Regions from separate parts of the Acerihabitans sp. genome, predicted to be linked through region 1. Evidence: predicted binding sites of a transcription regulator. Region 1 holds the regulator's gene; each other region holds the start of a gene.
The links. Region 1 encodes CRP, which controls carbon source genes, mostly activating them, when cyclic AMP is high. Its sites were predicted from a motif close to ATGTGANNNNNNTCACAT; they were not measured.

Region 1 (4,510 bases):
TATAACCAGATACCCGGCACGTTTACCCCCTGGCAAGCGTTGCCGGAACCGACGGATGTGTTATTTTACGAGGGATTGCACGGCGGGGTGGTGACCGATAGCCAGGATGTGGCGCAGCATGTGGATTTGCTGGTGGGGGTGGTGCCTATCGTCAACCTGGAGTGGATTCAAAAGCTGGTGCGCGATACCGGCGAGCGGGGGCATTCGCGCGAGGCGGTAATGGATTCGGTGGTGCGGTCGATGGAGGATTATATTAACTACATCACACCGCAGTTTTCCCGTACCCATATTAATTTCCAGCGCGTGCCGACCGTCGATACGTCGAATCCTTTCGCCGCCAAGGCGATTCCCTCGCTTGACGAAAGTTTTGTCGTTATTCATTTCCGTAGCCTGGCGCATATCGACCTGCCCTACCTGCTGGCGATGCTGCAAGGCTCCTTTATTTCCAATATCAATACGCTGGTGGCGCCCGGCGGCAAGATGGGGCTGGCGATGGAGCTGATTATGGGGCCGCTGGTGCAGCGGTTGCTGGAAGGAAAGGAAATTAAGTAAACACGAGGCCGCGGGCGGGAAAACCACGCCCGATTCGGCCCCATTGGCACACTCTCCCTTAACACGCGGGTTTGAGTGTGGTGTTGGCGGGCCGGTTAGGCGGCGGGGGCGTGGCGTTCGTCGCGCACTTCAAAGCTGTGGGTCACGTTTACCGACGCGCCGAGCATCAGGGAAACGGAGCAGTATTTTTCCGCCGATAGGGTCACCGCCCGTTCCACCGCCTTGTCGGTTAGCCCGGTGCCGGTCACGATAAAGTGCAGATTGATATGGGTAAACAGGCGCGGCGCCTCGTCGCGGCGTTCAGAAGTGAGCTTGACCTCGCAATCGCGCACATCCTGCCGCGCCTTGTGTAGAATGGACACCACGTCAATGGCGCTGCAGCCGCCGACCGACATCAGTACCATTTCCATTGGGCTGGGCGCTTTTTCCCCTGCGTTCCCATCCATTAAAACCTGGTGGCCCGAGGCGGATTCGCCCATAAAAGATAACCCTTCTACCCATTTTACCCGTGCCTGCATTATGATGACTCCTGATATAAAACTTTCCAGCAGACTACATTTTTGTAGGAAAACTGGCAATGTTACTGAACATACTTCATGCTGAAGCAAGACAACAGAAGACACTGCATCAAACCTATGCTAAAAACAAGGCTGGATCGGGCTCATGATAATTAAAGGGCAAGAGATCGATCGGAACATCAAAATACCAGACCCTAATAAGTTCCCTTGCGCCGCTCCGTTTAAACGCGGACACAGAGTGAATAATACAAGCGCCGTAACAGGGAATACGATGTCCCGAACCTGGGATAGCGATGACAAAAGAGGATAACAGCGAATGGTTCTCGGCAAACCGCAAACAGACCCGACTCTCGAATGGTTCCTGTCTCATTGCCATATTCATAAGTATCCATCGAAGAGTACACTTATACATCAGGGTGAAAAGGCTGAAACGCTTTACTACATCGTTAAGGGCGCCGTGGCGGTGCTGATTAAGGATGAAGAAGGCAAAGAGATGATTCTTTCCTATCTTAACCAAGGAGATTTCATCGGCGAGCTCGGCTTATTCGAGGAAGGTCAGGAACGCAGCGCCTGGGTGCGGGCGAAAACCGCCTGTGAAGTCGCCGAGATTTCATATAAAAAATTCCGGCAGCTGATCCAGGTAAATCCGGATATCCTGATGCGCCTGTCGGCGCAGATGGCCAGCCGTTTACAGGTCACCTCGGAAAAAGTCGGTAACCTGGCATTCCTGGACGTGACCGGGCGCATCGCGCAGACCCTGTTGAATCTGGCGAAACAGCCCGACGCAATGACCCATCCCGACGGTATGCAAATCAAGATTACCCGTCAGGAAATCGGCCAAATCGTCGGCTGTTCCCGTGAAACGGTGGGACGTATTCTTAAAATGCTGGAAGACCAAAACCTGATATCCGCGCACGGTAAAACCATTGTCGTTTACGGCACGCGCTGATAGCCCCGTTAGACAGGCGTGGTGCTCCGTACCACGCTTTTTTTGCTGACAGTATGTGGCGCCGGTTAATCTACCACCCCGAAGTCAATTATGCCCTGCGGCAGACCATCGTGTTATGCCTGCCGGTGGCCGTCGGCCTGTTATTCGGCAGCCTGCAAAACGGCCTGCTGTTTTCACTGGTTCCCGCCTGCTGCAATATCGCCGGCCTCGATACCCTGCATAAACGCTTTTTTAAACGCCTGGCGGTGGGCGGTTCGCTGTTCGCCCTGAGTAGCGTGCTGATCCAGGTGCTGTTGGCCGTGCCGGTGCCCTTACCCCTGGTGCTGTTCGGCCTGGCGCTGCTGTTCGGCGTCACCGGTGAAATCAGCCCGTTGCATGGTCGTTTGCTGCCCGCCGCGCTTATCGCCGCCATCTTTACCCTGGGCCTGTCCGGCAATGTGCCGCCCGCCGTGCCGCCGCTGCTGTATATTGCCGGCACCGCCTGGTACGGCCTGTTTAACGCCCTGTGGTTCCGGCTATGGAAAGAGCAGCCGATGAGGGAATCGCTCAGTCTGCTATATCGGGAGCTGGCGGATTATATCGAGGCGAAATACAGCCTGCTGACTCAGCATACCGATCCGGAAACCGCCCTGCCGCCGCTGTTTGCCCGTCAGCAGTCGGTGATCGATCTAATAGCCCAGGTGTACCAGCAGCTGTATATGCTGTCGGCTAGCAACCAATTGCAATACAAACGCCTGTTGCGTTCTTTCCAGGTGGCGCTGGATTTGCAAGAGCATATCGCCGTGAGCCTGCACCAGCCTGACGAAGTCCAAAAACTGGTGGAACAAAGCCACGCCGAGGCGGTGATCCGTTATAACGCCCGCATGATTGCCACGCGGCTGAGGGTGCTGGCGGATGATATTTTATATCACCGTCAGCCAGGGCGTTTTAACATGGTTACCGCGCTGTCGGCGCTGGAAAAAATTGCCGAGCGCCACCCGGATAATCCGGTCGGGCAGTTTTGCTATTACCACTTCAGCCGTATCGCCAGGCTGTTGCGCACCCAGCGCCCGCTCTACCGCCGCGACCTGATGGCCGACAACCAGCAGAGGCTGTCTTTTTGGCATGCGCTGGTCAGCTACTGTTCCCTTAAATCCATGGCGCTGCGCAGCGCGGCAAGGCTTGGGATTATGTTGGCCATCGGCGGCAGCCTGGGGCTGGTATTGGATTTACCCAAACCCTACTGGATTTTAATGACGGTGATGTTCGTCAGCCAAAACGGCTATAACGCCACCAGGGTGCGTATCCAGCATCGGGCGCTGGGCACGCTGGCCGGGCTGGTGATTGCCGCCGGCACGCTGCGGCTCAGGCTGGACGACGGCACGGTGTTGCTGTGCATGCTGGCGCTGACGCTGGCGTCTTATCTGGTGTTGCGTAAAAACTATGGCCTGGCGATGACCGGCATGACGGTAACCGCGGTGTATACGCTGCAGTTGCTGTCGCTGAACGGCGCGCATTTCCTGGTGCCCAGGCTGGTGGATACGCTTATCGGCTGTTTGCTGGCGTTTGGCGGCATGCTGTGGTTGTGGCCGCAATGGCAAAGCGGACTGTTGCGCAAAAATGCCCATCTGGCGCTGGAGCGGGATCAGGATGCGCTGCGGCTGCTGCTGCAACCCGCGCCCGAGGCGGCGGCGCTGGCCTACGCGCGCATGAAGGTTAACCAGGCGCATAACGCGTTGTTCACCTCGCTAAGCCAGGCGATGCGGGAACCGGCGTTTAATTCGCGCTATCTGACCGATATGCGTTTGTGGGTGACCCATAGCCAGTTTATCGTCGAGCATATCAACGCCATGACCATCCTGGCGCGGGATCACTACATGCTGACGCCGACGCTGGCGCAAAAGTACCTGACCTCGTGCGAGGTGGCGCTGCAGCGTTGCCAGCAGCGGCTGGAATATGACGGGCCAAGCTCGGACAGCCCGGTTCCGACTGCCGCCGGCGAAACGGCGGAGACGGCAGGTACCCTGATGGAGCGCCATCTGGGGCGCATTTTGTTCCATCTTGGCATCATGTATACCATTTCGTCGGTGGCCTGGCGCCAGCGGCCGCAGCACGGCAACTGGCTATCGCGCCGGTTAGGCAATTAGCCGCCCGGCGCCCGCGCCTTAAGGTTTGACGGCGATAACCTGCGCCACCGCCTGTTCAAACCGGGCCATGCCCTGCTCGATATCGGTGAATTCCACCACCAGCGACGGCGCGAAACGGATGACGTCCGGTCCGGCATTCAGGATCATCAGGCCCTGCGCGGCGCTGGCATGCAGGAATTCACGCGCCCGGCCGTGGAATTGGGGCCGCAGCTCCGCGCCCAGCAGCAGGCCCATGCCGCGCACGTCCGAGAATACCTGATATTTCTCGTCAATCGCCCGGAGGGCGCTGACGAAACGATCGTGACGTTCGTTGATGCCCGCCAGCACGTCCGGCTGGTTAATCACATCCAGCGCCGCTTCGGATA
Region 2 (4,510 bases), on a different contig from region 1:
ATTTAATACCTCTTGTATTTATATATGAGATTCTGTGACGCACTTTAGCGTACAGTTGTACGCTGAACAAGTCCGATCAGACGAAGTTTGCTAAATTTGCGCCGCAAAGCACACCTCGTTAAAATCGCTACAATTCTTGACAAAAGAGCCCTAAGCCGTGAATCGCGCCCCTATCAGCAACGCCACCCTTAATTGGAACGAAGACGGTACACCTGTATCCCGACAGTTCGACGACGTTTATTTTTCAAGCGAGGATCCCCTGGAGGAAACGCGCCATGTTTTTTTACGCGGCAACGGCCTGCCGGAGCGGTTTGCCCGGCACCCGCAAGCGTCGTTTATCGTGGCGGAAACCGGCTTCGGCACCGGGCTTAACTTTCTTGCGCTGTGGCAGGCCTTCGATCGGTTCAGCCAACGGCATCCCGACGCGCCCCTGCGGCGCCTGCATTTCATCAGCGTCGAGCAATTCCCCCTGCGGCTGGAGGATGTGACCCAAGCCCATGCGCGCTGGCCGGAGCTGGCCGACTATGCCGCCGGACTGCGCGATCTCTGGCCGTTGCCGACACCCGGCTGCCACCGGCTGATCCTGGCGGGCGGCGCCGTCACGCTGGATTTATGGTATGGCGAGATCAACGCCTTGCTGCCCCAGCTGGACGACAGCATGGCAGGCCGGGTGGACGCCTGGTTTCTGGATGGCTTTGCTCCGGCCAAAAACGCCGCCATGTGGAGCGAAGGGTTGTTTGAAGCCATGGCGCTATTGGCCGCGCCGCAGGGCACGTTCGCCACCTTTACCGCCGCCGGGTTCGTCCGGCGCGGCCTGCTGCGGGCGGGCTTTACCGTCGCCAAGCCGCCGGGTTTTGGCCGCAAGCGGGAAATGCTGGCCGGAAGCCTGGATACGCCGACGACGGCGGGGCCGCGCGCGCCCTGGTACGTCCGGCGCGCGGCGCGCGATCCCCTGGATGTGGCGATTATCGGCGGCGGCATTGCCGGCGCCGTGACGGCGGAAGCCCTGCAACGCCGCGGGTCGAGGGTGACGCTCTATTGCGCCGATGGCGGCCCGGCCCAGGGAGCGTCCGGCAACCGTCAGGGCGCCTTGTATCCCCTGCTAAATAATGAAGATGACGAGCTGGCGCAGTTTTTTGCCGGCGCCTTTCCCTTCGCGCGCCATTACTACCAGGAGTGCGCGCGGCGGGGAATAGCCTTTGAACACCAGTGGTGCGGCGTGACGCAGTTGGCCCATGACGACCGATCCCGCCGCAAGCTGCGGCGCATCCTGGACACCGGCTGGCCCGCTGGACTTATCGGCGAGGTGGCCCGCGAGGATATGCCGGCGCTGACGGGGCTTTCCACCGGCAGCGGCGGGGTCACATACCCGCTGGGAGGCTGGCTTAATCCCGCCCAACTGACCGCCGGCGTCATCGCCCGCGCGCAGTCACGGGGCATGGCGGTGCGCTACGGCCACGATCTGCGGGAATTAAGCGCCGGCACCGACGGGTGGCGGCTTGATTTCGGCGCGGGCCGCCTGGCCCGCCACGCCACGGTGGTGCTGGCCGTCGGCCATCGCATGCTGCAATGGCCGATCACCGCCCCGCTGCCGTTGACCAGCGTGCGAGGCCAGGTCAGCCATGTCCCCGCCCTGCCGGCGCTGCAGGCCTTAAAGCAGGTGCTGTGCTATGACGGTTACCTGACGCCCGCAAGCCCCGGTTTCTTCACCCACTGTCTGGGCGCCAGCGCAATGCGCGACGATGAGGAAACGGATTACCGCCCCGGCGAGCAGCGGACCAATCGCGAACGGCTGATCGCCTGCGTGCCGGATCAGGCCTGGGCGCGGTCGGTTGATGTCAGCGCCGGCGAAGCGCGCGTAAGCGTGCGCAGCAGCGCCAGGGATCATATGCCCATGCTCGGCGGCGTGCCCGATTTCGCCGCCATCCGGCGAGAGTATGCGGATCTGCCCAAACGCCTGCAAGCCGGTGAACCGGTGGCGGACGCGCCGGCGTATGCCGATCTGTTTATGCTGGGCGGCCTGGGGTCGCGCGGTTTATGCACCGCGCCCCTGGCGGCGGAGATCCTGGCCGGGCAGATATTCGGCGAACCCCTGCCGCTAAGTCTGGCGCAGTCGGCGGCGCTCAACCCCAACCGTTTCTGGCTGCGGAAATTATTAAAGGGACGTGAAATATAATTATTCATCGATACAAATAATAATATTAAAAAAAAACCGTACAAAAGCGGGTTATTCTGTTTGGTAAAGTTTTGGCCCAATTATTTTAACGAATGGCCAACATTTAAATTAATTATCAGCGTTGGATTGCCGCTATTAAGGTATGCCCCAAACAAGGATGTTAACGATTTGCGGGCCATCCGTTGCATAGCGGGTGTTATCATACACATTCAGCCTTTTTATCACCGCCACAGCGGGATTGGTATGATAGATAAATCGATATCAGCGATAAAAAGTGATTCATATCACATTATATCCGACAAAGCGGATCAAGACAGGTCCCCATGGGTCGTTTTTAAAAAAGTTAGCTTACCAATGGTAACTTTAGCCAAATGCAGCCGCAACCTATTGTTTTAATATGTTTTATCTTGAAAAATGACTTGTTTTTATTGCTGCGGGAACTGTGATAATAATCTCATTTAACAAAAATCATAAAGCTCATACATAAATTTACAATGGTGACAGCACAGAGTACTTCATAAAATGGGGCCGCTAAAAAATGAAGCCTTCATTTTCACTGGAGATTAATGATGATAAAAATAAATAAACTCACGGTTTGGCAAAAAATGGGTTTTGGCATGGGGGACGCCGCATGCGGTATAGTTTATTCATCCGTCACCATGTTTCTGACTTATTTTTACACGGATATCTACGGTATTTCGGCGGCGGCGGTCGGCGTTATGTTTCTGGTCACCCGCATTTTGGATGCGGTATCCGATCCCTTGACCGGATTATTAGCGGACCGGGTGCGCACCCGCTGGGGGCATTTTCGTCCCTGGCTGGTATGGTTTGCCGTGCCTTATGCCGTTATCGCGATCTTGACCTTTACCACGCCCGAACTCACCGGCACCGGCAAGCTGGTCTATGCCTATATTACCTACACACTTTTAATGCTGTTTTATACCTTTATCAATATTCCTTATTGCTCGCTGGGCGGGGTAATCACCTCGGATGAAAAAGATCGCCTCTCCGCGCAGTCCTATCGTTTCACCATCTCCTCAGCGGCGGGCCTGGTGGTGTCCATCGGTACATTATGGCTGGTGGACTGGTTTGGCAAAGGCAACAAGCAGCTGGGCTATCAATGCACCATGGCGGTGATGGGCGTTCTGGCGGTCGTCATGCTGTTTATCTGCTTTTTCTCGACCAAGGAACAAATCAATCCGCAAAAACAGGGTAATGAAACCGTACTAAGCGATCTGAAAAACCTGCTCTCCAACGATCAGTGGCGCGTTGTCGCCATCATCACTTTTTTTTCCAGTATGGCCGGCGTCATGCGCAGCGCCGCCACGCTGTATTACGCCACCTATCTGATGCTTGACCCGCAGCATACCGATCTCACTGGCACGGCGATGAAATCGGCGTTTATCACGACAAGCGTCGTCGGCACGATCCTCGGCGCGATGGCGGCCGGCTTTTTCGCCAAACGCTTCAACGCGGTCAGCATGTTCAAAAACATCAACTTAATTTTGGTCATTACCGGCGTGGTGATGTTCTTGATGCCGCCAAAATGGCTTAGCGTGGTTTTCCCGCTGTATTTCCTCATCGGGTTTTTCCATCAAATGTATCAGCCATTTAAGTGGAATATGATGGCCAATGCCGCTGATTACGGCGAATGGAAAACCGGCCGGCGCATTACCGGGCTTTCCTTTTCCGGCAATTTATTCGCCTTGAAACTGGGCATGGCCGTGGCGGGCGCCCTGGTGGGGTTTTCCCTGGGCTGGTTTGGCTACCAGGCCGGATCGCCGACGCAAAACGCGCTGGCGACCACCGGTATCATCGGCTTGCTTACCGTCGGTCCCAGCCTGTCATACCTGATTTTGTACTGGTTGACCCGGTTTTATAAGCTCGACGATAAAACCATGGAAAAAATCCAGGCGGACTTGGCGCAGCGCCAGCTCAATCTTCAGGCACCGGCCGAAAACATTATTATCAACGGGGATGAGCCGCTGGCGCATAGCCATTAATGTCGCCATTTATCCCCGGCATCGGGGATGACGAGCCGCCAACTTTCACATTTGCCAAGGAAAATTGTATATGCATGACAATCGGTCCTCCGCATGGCGCCCCGATCGGGGTGACGGAACTTATCAAAATCCGGTGCTGCACGCCGATTATTCGGACCCGGATATCGTGCGCGCCGGCGATGATTTTTATCTGGTGGCCTCCAGTTTCAATCATATGCCCGGGCTGCCGGTCCTGCACTCCACCGACCTGGTTAACTGGCAAATTGTTAACCATGTGGTCCCTCGCCTGACGTTGGCGGGATATGACGCCTTTCAGCCGGGTAAAGGCATA
Region 3 (4,510 bases), on a different contig from region 1:
CGCACAGGAAATAGCCCACCAGATTAACCTGCAATGATAAATCAAAATCCACCAGATTAAACTGGGTAATGGGCGCGGCCTTGGCCAGACCCGCGCTGTAGACCAGCAGGTTCAACTGGCCGAACTGCTGGTCGACCTGTTGCGCCAACCGCGTTACGCTCTCTTCATTCGTCGCGTCGACGCCAAAACCGAATGCCGTATCCTCACCCAGACGGGTGTTGATATCGGACGCGACCTGCCAGGCATGCTGCGCATTTAAATCGGCCACCGCTACCTTATAACCGGCCGCCGCCAATCCCGCGCATAAAAAAGCGCCGAGGGTTTGACCACCACCAATGACTACCGCAACCTGCTTCATAAACTGCTCCTGCATAGTAATAAATTAAGACAGAATGGCTAATACGCTGCCGACGGGAATATCTGTTGGGGTCGGCCCCGCGACATGGATGGTGCCGGGATATTCGGCCCGCGCCGCGCCATCAAACCGTATGGTGATATGGCCCAGTTCTCGCAGGTTGCTGGTCGCCACTTCGCCCACCGCCGTGATGGGGAACACCGCGTTCGCCAGGGTCAGGGTCTCACCGGCCCGCAGTTCCCCCTGCATATCGCCGTGACGATGGATAAAACAATAGGCTTCGATATCCTCCGGCGCACCTTCACGGAAGGTGATGAGCATATGGTCGGCCAGCGATTCGCGCGCGTAATCACCGACACGCGTAAAGGTGGTCTGGTAAATCGTCTGCATAAATACTCCCTGATTCGATAACTTTATTGATAAATAAACCCGGATACCGCCCAGGCCAGCAATACGGTGGGCGCGCCGGTCAGGAAGCGGCCGACCAGCACCGAAGGCACGCCAACCCTGACCGTATCCTGCTTGGCTTCGGCCAATGACAACCCGACCGGGATAAAATCGGCGGCCGCCTGGGCATTAATGGCGAACAGCGCCGGCAGCGCCAGATGAGGAGGAATATGACCCTGGCCGATCTGCACGCCGACCAGGACGCCGATAACCTGCGCGATAACCGCCCCTGGACCGAGAAAGGGTGACAACAGCGGAAAGGAGCAGATCAGCGCCAGCGTCACCAGGCCGATGGGACTGTTGGCCAGCGGCGTCAGGCCGTGGGCGATAAAATCCCCCAGGCCCGAGGCGATGATGATGCCGATAAGCGCCGAGACAAAGGCCATAAAAGGCAGGATGGTTTTCAGTACGGTATCAATGGTTTCACGCCCGGCCTGGAAAAACACCGCCACCACCGATCCCATGCCCATCCCGACTTTCGCCAGCAGCCCGTCGCTTTGTTCGGTGATCTTTTTACTGGTGTCGTAATCACGGCCGGCGGCTTTTGCCTGCGTCCCTTTGTCCTGGGCGCTCTCGCCTGTGGTCTGGGCACGGGGCAACCCGTCAACCGGCTGGGGATCTTCATCCGACAGCAGTTGGATATTCTGCTCACGCACGCCGGAGACATAAATGTCTTCCAGGATAAACTGCGCCAGCGGACCGGAGCGGCCGGTGGCATGGATATTGACCGTGGGAATGCGCCGTTTGGGGTAGATGCCGCAGCGCAGCGTGCCGCCGCAGTCTATGACCACCACGCCGATTTCGTCCACCGGCGGTTCACCCTCCTTGAACGCGTCCACGGTCGGCCAGCCGGTGAGCTGGCTGAGGCGATCGACAATCGCCGGACGCGTGCCCGCCGTGATGTACACCACTTTTTTGTCCGGCACGGCCTCAATCACCAGGGGCCCGCCCCAGCCGCTTTCGCCTTTCTCGATACGAATAAATTTATTCATCGCCCTCTCCTGGGATTACAAGCGAACCTGTTGATCAAGTTGGATATGCATTTTGCGTTCAAATATCGAGGTGGTCAGATCGGTTATCCACCCGCGGAAAAAATTGGTGAACATGCCGACCAGAAGGTAACTGACCGCCAACGGCCCCAACGGCAGGTTCAGGGTGGTCAGCCCGTTGGCGATGCCGAGATAGACAAACAGTTCGCCCGGGTTGATATGGGGAAACAGGCCGTTCATGGAGTGGCAGCTGTACGAGGCGGCGGCGTAATAGCTGGGTTTATATTTTTCCGGCATAAAACGCCCGAGACTCAAGGTCATGGGGTTGCAAAAGACAAAGGTGCCGATAACCGGCAGCAGCAGATACCGCGAGACCGGATTACCCGCGCAGCGCTGGGCCAGGCGTTCAATTCTGCTCTGGCCGACAAAGACGATCAGGGCGTTCATAATGACCAATAAACTGATAAGCAGCGGGAGGATGCCGGTCACCATGCCGACAAACACCGAACCGCCTTTTTGAAACAGGCCGATAAACCACTCGGCGCCGTGGGCGATCACGTCAATCATATTTTTCTCCATTTCAGGGTAAGAACCAGGGAAAGCACCTTTGTCGATACCGACGTCGACGTCTTTCACTGCCTAAGATAGGCGACTCACGTTATGGTTTGTTAGATATACATCACGTTTTGAAAGTTATTTCTTTTGAAATGAAATATTATCGATTGTTTTTGCGTTTCCAATGAAATATTTGCGGATGCTTTGCTGGAAAAGAGGGTCTGGTAAGACGCGGCGGCTCAAGGGGGAATGCGGCAAACATCCGCGTTATGAAGTAAAACCGATATTAGCGTCGCCCATCGACCGCGATGCGCAATGCAAGCCCCGCCAGCACGCTGGCCATTACCCAGCGCTGCAGGGTAAGCCATAGCGGCCGGGTGCCGAAAAAGGCGGCGATATGGGCCGCCGATAGTGCAATCAGGGCATTCACGCTGACGCTGATGATAATTTGCGTGAAACCGAGCAGCATCGACTGGCTCAGAATATGGCCGTTGGCCGGAATGATAAACTGCGGCAGCAGCGAAAGATAAAGTATGGCCGCCTTGGGATTTAATAAATTCGTCAGCAACCCCATGGTAAACAGCCGGCGGGCGCTGTCGCGTGGCAACCGCCTGACCTGGAAGGGAGACGATCCGCCGCGCCTTACCGCCCGCCAGGCCAGATAAAGCAGGTACAACGCCCCGGCAAAGCGCAATACATCATAGGCAAAGGGGACGGCCATTAATAACGCCGTAATGCCCAACGCGGCGAACAGCATATAGAAAACAAACCCCAGCGCCACGCCGCCCAGCGAAATCATGCCTGCTTTCGGCCCCTGGCAGACGGATCGGGAAATCAAATAAATCATATTCGGCCCCGGCGTCAATACCAGGCCCAGGGCGATGGCGGCAAAAGGCAGCAGTTGAGTATCCAGCATAAGGATGTCCGTCCGGCACAGTGGGGTTAATGTCCTGGTCATGATACGCAACAATGATCAGCGAAAACAGGGATTTCGTGGACGATCGCCGCCTGAAGGGCGTGTAGGCCGCCGCCTCTTGCCGACCGCCATAATCACGCGGCAAAATCCCCTTTTTAGGTAAAGATAACGAAAAGAGTGTTAATCGGACGTTACCGGGTTCTTCACAATGCGGCTATTACATGTAAAACTGAATGCGCTGAATTCATCAAAAAAATATAATCAATCCGGTCTGGTTTCGGAGGTGTCAATCCGGGAGAGGGCCATAGACAATTTTTCTTGGGCTTATTAATTTAACTCCAACCCTTTGGCGTAATCATGAATACTTCCAGCATTAAGGTGTTACTGGTTGAAGACGACGAACCCATGCGCATGGAGTTCGAGTCCATGGTATTAAGCCATCCCCGCCTGACACTGGCGGGAAGCGTCGCCACTCTCGGCGATGCATCGGCGTTGCTGCGCCATACCGTTGCGGACGTCGCCATTATCGATTTGGGCCTGCACGACGGCGACGGTATTGAGCTTATCAAATCATTGCAGCAGCAGGGATCGCGCACCGCGGTGCTGGTCGCCACCATCTTCGGCGACGAAGCCCATGTTATCCGCGCCATCGAGGCGGGCGCGCGCGGATACCTGCTCAAAGATACCTCCATTGATGAATTCGCCCGGGCGGTTGAACTGGTGCACGCCGGCGGCGCCCCCCTGTCACCGCAAATCGCCCGTCATCTGCTCAAAAGGTTCGAACCGGCGGAAAAATCCAGCGCCGCGCTACGCCCCGACGGCCTGACGGCGAGGGAAATCGATATTCTCCGGCATATTTCGCAGGGATTTACCGTGGCCGAATCCGCGCGCATGCTGAATATTTCAACCCATACCGTCGCCACCCATATCAAGAATATCTACAGCAAACTGGCCGTTCATAACCGCGTGGAAGCCCTTATCCAGGCACGGAATCAGGGCCTGATTTAATGGGCGCACGCCAACGGCGGCGATGGGCATGGCTGGCGCTGGCGCTGCTGCTGGGCTCCGCCTGGCTTGGCTGCGCCGCTGCCCAGCCCGCCACCGCGGCGGCGGCGGCGGAGAAAATCCTGCTGCTGGATCGCGCGGAATTTATCTACAGCCGCGATGCCACGCCACCCACGCGGCATGGCGCCACGGTGGCGTTGCCGGATAACTGGCGCCTGCGGCTGCCGGCGTTTAGCGGCATTG
Region 4 (4,510 bases), on a different contig from region 1:
GTTTCGCGCGCGCCGGATGCGCGGCTCGCCCCGGCGCTGAAGGCGCCGCCGGAACTTCCAGGATAAGAGGGTAATATGACCACGGCATTACTGATCATAGATATGCAAAACCATATTCTGCACGGTCTGGCCGATGCGGCTCGCCAGCCGTCGCTCGATCGTCGGCTGAACGAGGTGGCGGCGCGGCTGGCGGCATTGCAGGTGCGGGCGCGCGCCGCCGGTGCGCCGGTTATCCTGGTGCAGCATGACGGCGACGGCGTTCACCGGCTGGCGCGCGGTAGCGAAGGCTGGCGGATACGCGCCGAACTGGCTCCCGCTCCAGGGGATATCGTGGTGCACAAGCGCAGTTGCGATTCATTTTACGCCACCGATCTGGCCGATCGGCTGCGAAGCCTGGGCGTCACGCGTCTGGTGGCCGGGGGGTGCATGACGCAATTCTGCCTCGACACCACCGTGCGCCGGGCGGTTTCCCTGGGGTATGACGTGGTCCTGGCCGGCGACGGCCATACCACGGCGGACAGCGGCGACCTGGGGTTTGAACAGATTATCGCCCATCACAATACCCTGCTGGACGGCTTTGACGCCGGGCCGCACAGCGTCAGCGTACGCCCTGCCGCCGGGATTACCTTTTAAGGCCGGTGCCGGTATGTACCCGGCGTCGGCTTATCATGCCAGCCCCAAGCCATGAGGACAGAATGATGTCGCAGCCTTTAATAATCGTCATGCCGCTTTACCCCGGCGTTACCCAGTTGGATTTCACCGGCCCGCATCAGTTCTTTTCCCGTCTGCCGGATACCCGGGTGATCGCCGCTTCGATGGGCGGCCTGCCGGTCAGCGCCGACGGCCTGGTGTTTTCCGGGCTGGCCGACCTGTCGGCTGTCGCGCGATGCGATATTCTCTGCGTGCCCGGCGGCTCCGGCAGCACGGAAATGATCGCGGACCCGGTGTTTATGGCCGAAATCCGGCGGCTGGCGGGCCAGGCCCGTTATATCACCTCGGTGTGTACCGGGTCGCTGATCCTGGGGGCGGCCGGGCTGCTGGTGGGTAAACGCGCCGCCTGCCACTGGGGTTGGCGCCATTTGTTGACGTTGTTCGGCGCCATTCCCGACGCGGGCCGCGTGGTGCGGGACGGCAATATCATCACCGGCGGCGGCGTGACCGCGGGCATCGATTTTGCGCTGGTGGTAATCAACGAGATAGTCGATAAAGCCACCGCCGAGGCTATCCAGCTCGGACTGGAATACGCCCCGGAGCCGCCATTTAACGCCGGCCGGCCGGAAACCGCCCCAGAGTCGGTGCGGGAGCCGGTGGCGGGGCGGATCGCGGCCAACGTGGCCACGCGCCAGCCTGTGGTCGAAGCGGCAGCCCGCGCCATGTTTGCCGACCGGGTTGGCGGATAACCGCCAACGCGTCCCGCTCGGGATTAGGCGCGGCGCTAAGGGATGGCGAGCATAAGCCGTTCGCGTAGGCGCCGGGTTCCCCGGACAAACAGATCGCTATCATTCAGCGCGCGGGCCAGCGTCAGCGCGCCCTGGATACCGGCGACGATGTCCTCGGCCACGGCGCCCGCCCGCGGTTGACAGACCCCGGCGCGTTGCAGCGCTTGGCGTAACGCCCCGATCCAGCGGGTAAAATAAGCGGCGATGGCGGCGGCAAATCGATCGCGCGTGCCGTCCAGGGCGAAGGCACCCATCAGGCAGATGCGCTGTCCGGACAGGAAATACTCATCCACCGCGCGCCACATGCCGTTAATCGCATCCAGCGCGTCATTACGCTCCAGCGGGTGGAAAATATGGTGGTGGAACCAGGCGTCGACCTCGACAAGCACCGCCGCCGCCATGGCGTCTTTTCCACCGGGGAAAAAGTGATAGAGACTGCCTTTGCCCAGGCCGGTATTTTCGCTGATACGGCTCAGTGAGGCGCCTTCAAAGCCGCATTCGCGAAAAGTCTCGGCAATCCGCGCAATCAGCAGCGCGTTATCCGCGCTTTGCGCGGCCATCTACAGGCCGAAATCGGACAGGCCGGGATGATCGTCGGGACGACGTCCCAACGGCCAGTGGAACTTGCGATCCCGATCGGTAATGGGCAGATCGTTGATACAGGCGAAACGGCGGGCCATCAATCCCTCGGCGTTGAACTGCCAATTCTCATTGCCATAGGAACGAAACCAGTTACCGCTATCGTCATGCCATTCATACGCAAAGCGTACCGCAATGCGTTCGCCGGTATACGCCCACAGTTCCTTGATCAGCCGGTAATCCAGCTCCCTCGCCCATTTACGGCTCAGGAATGCCACGACTTCCTCGCGGCCGGTGACGATTTCCGCGCGATTACGCCATTGCGTATCGGCAGTGTACACCAGCGACACGCGCCGCGGGTCTCGGCTGTTCCAGCCGTCCTCAGCCATGCGGACTTTGGCGGCGGCGGTTTCAAGGTTAAAGGGAGGAACCAGGTTTGCCATGATGGATGCCTTATTTAACTAAGAGGTGCCCAGACTGTACCAATCGGTACAGTTGATGGCAAGCGGTTTTACGCCGCCGGAAAGGCAGCCGCTTGACGGCGGGTTCAAACAGGCAAGGGCCGGGGTATAAACATCTGGTGGCGCGGCGGGATTACGGTCCCGGCGGCGGGCAGGCGCAGCGCCATCCCACCCGGCAGCGCGGCGGCCGGTGGGATCAGCGCAACGGCATCTTGACGAGGTGCGTCCGTCTTTGTCCGGTTAGTTTACCTGCCATTCCGGCGGTGTGTTGGACAGCACGTACAGCGTGACCTCTTTCAGGTTGTCCCAGGCTTCGCGCCAGGAGACCATTTCAACCGATAGCGTAATGCCCAGCAGCCCGGTAACGAACCAGCAGGCCATGCTGATGCCGACGCCACTGAAGATAAACGCCAGCGCATTGTGGCTGCTTTTACGGCAAAAGACATTTAACGTGCTGGCGAAAAACATCATCACCGCGCTGAGCAATTCCCAGCGCATCATGAAGAAGCCTGCGGTAAGAGTACCCATGGCAACCACCCCCCATTTGTAAGATGGTGTAATTTTCTCCTGTTTTGTTGCATTGCGCTACAAAAATATGTGATGTAGATCTACTTTTTTAAGGGATTTGTGCTTGCGCCCAGGATTTTGATGATTTATTGGTCAATTGCACCGCAGATGCCGGACCCTGAGCGACGCGCGGCGGTTAACGCCCGCGGCTTGAAACGCGCAGCTGTAATTTGCGGTGTTTTAGGATTTTACTGAGAAAATTAATTAACCAGATAAAAAGTATCATTTTAACGACGTTTAACGTCATTAATGCGTTGTTGCCCTGTTTTATAACATAAATTAATTGCTTTGCGTCCGTAAACGGCACATATTCGTCACCTGTTTCAATTTAATTGAGCAGCCGGTATTTAACTTTATATACTGGCTTGCGCGCGGATTTTAGCGCTATTTATCCAACGCTGGCTTTCGGTCGGCGGAGATTATTAAAAAGCAACATGAAATTCACCGTCCGGGTATTGACGCCCTGTGCCGTCAGTCAATTTTTTGCCTTGGCAAACCGTTAATGGCTTTCCCCCGGGGATACTGTTTATATGACCAAAACTGCCATGCCCGCTATTGCCATCGCCTTTCCCCTGCGCGAGGATGACCCGGCGGGTACCCGGCTGGCCCTGCCCGGCGGCACCCGGGTGCGCCGGGTGATTATTCTGACCTATCCCGGCTGCTTTTTCGGCGAAATGGTCAAGCTGCTGGAGATGCTGGCGGGGCTGAACGACCTTGCGGTGATGCAAGGCGGGCAAAAAATACACTTCATCCCGCAAATCTACTCGGCGATGGGCGGGCGCATCTCTTCGCCGGCCAGCCGTTTAATCCACGCCCAAACCCTTACGGTGAGCGGGCCAATCCCGATCGAGCCTGACCTGCTGATCATCGCCCACGGCACCCGTGCGGCGGCGGCGGCGCCTAACGAATCATTATCCCTCTGGCTAAGGGCGGTCTGCCCCGGCGCCGGACAGATTGTCGCGCTTGGGTCAGGCGCGCTGCGCCTGGCGGCGGCCGGGCTGCTTAACCACCGCCGGGCCACTACCCATACCGCGCTGGCGCCCTATCTTGCCGAGCATTATCCCCTGGTCAAGGTGAATATGCCGGCGCCGCTGCAAATTGACGGCAATATCCTGACCACCAGCGAACATATCAATTTGCGCGAACTGGCGCTGCAGCTGTTGAAAGGCCCGTTGCCGCTGCTCCTCGCCAGCCAGACCCAGTCAGGGGCCGGCGAGCGTGCGCCGCGGCTGGCGGCGGATACGCCGGTAACGGCGCAGATATTCACCCGTCGGGACACCATCGCCCACCGGGTGACGCTCTGGTGGCTGAAGCACATTGATGAGGATTTGGGCATGGAGAAATCGGCATGCTTCTTGGCCATGAGCGAGCGCAGTTTTCGCCGCCATTTCACCCTCGAAGTGGGCTATTCGCCTTCTCTTTTTTTACTGCTGCTGCGGTTGGAATTGGCGCGTCAGGCGTTGC

Region 2: VGC33_RS20855 (glycoside-pentoside-hexuronide (GPH):cation symporter) is a predicted target of CRP. The motif match lies at 2,449-2,466, and genes of this name have one in related genera.
Region 3: srlA (PTS glucitol/sorbitol transporter subunit IIC) is a predicted target of CRP. The motif match lies at 2,459-2,476, and genes of this name have one in related genera.
Region 4: VGC33_RS08980 (YjcB family protein) is a predicted target of CRP. The motif match lies at 3,075-3,092, and genes of this name have one in related genera.

What each region holds. Positions count from the first base shown of each region.
Region 1 is NZ_DASWOM010000015.1:17,508-22,017, reverse strand. It holds gene VGC33_RS02320 (phosphoribulokinase) at 1-552, shown strand, start outside; gene VGC33_RS02315 (OsmC family protein) at 648-1,070, opposite strand; gene crp (cAMP-activated global transcriptional regulator CRP) at 1,387-2,019, shown strand; gene VGC33_RS02305 (YccS/YhfK family putative transporter) at 2,073-4,145, shown strand; gene argD (bifunctional acetylornithine/succinyldiaminopimelate transaminase) at 4,164-4,510, opposite strand, start outside.
Region 2 is NZ_DASWOM010000127.1:35,432-39,941, reverse strand. It holds gene mnmC (bifunctional tRNA (5-methylaminomethyl-2-thiouridine)(34)-methyltransferase MnmC2/FAD-dependent 5-carboxymethylaminomethyl-2-thiouridine(34) oxidoreductase MnmC1) at 158-2,176, shown strand; gene VGC33_RS20855 (glycoside-pentoside-hexuronide (GPH):cation symporter) at 2,746-4,179, shown strand; gene VGC33_RS20850 (glycoside hydrolase family 43 protein) at 4,250-4,510, shown strand, end outside.
Region 3 is NZ_DASWOM010000020.1:4,157-8,666, reverse strand. It holds gene srlD (sorbitol-6-phosphate dehydrogenase) at 1-358, opposite strand, end outside; gene srlB (PTS glucitol/sorbitol transporter subunit IIA) at 383-745, opposite strand; gene srlE (PTS glucitol/sorbitol transporter subunit IIB) at 769-1,794, opposite strand; gene srlA (PTS glucitol/sorbitol transporter subunit IIC) at 1,810-2,358, opposite strand; gene VGC33_RS03980 (LysE family translocator) at 2,633-3,262, opposite strand; gene VGC33_RS03975 (response regulator) at 3,620-4,270, shown strand; gene VGC33_RS03970 (sensor histidine kinase) at 4,270-4,510, shown strand, end outside.
Region 4 is NZ_DASWOM010000050.1:39,995-44,504, forward strand. It holds gene VGC33_RS08960 (cysteine hydrolase family protein) at 76-633, shown strand; gene VGC33_RS08965 (DJ-1/PfpI family protein) at 699-1,400, shown strand; gene VGC33_RS08970 (TetR/AcrR family transcriptional regulator) at 1,436-1,999, opposite strand; gene VGC33_RS08975 (nuclear transport factor 2 family protein) at 2,000-2,461, opposite strand; gene VGC33_RS08980 (YjcB family protein) at 2,720-3,007, opposite strand; gene VGC33_RS08985 (helix-turn-helix domain-containing protein) at 3,577-4,510, shown strand, end outside.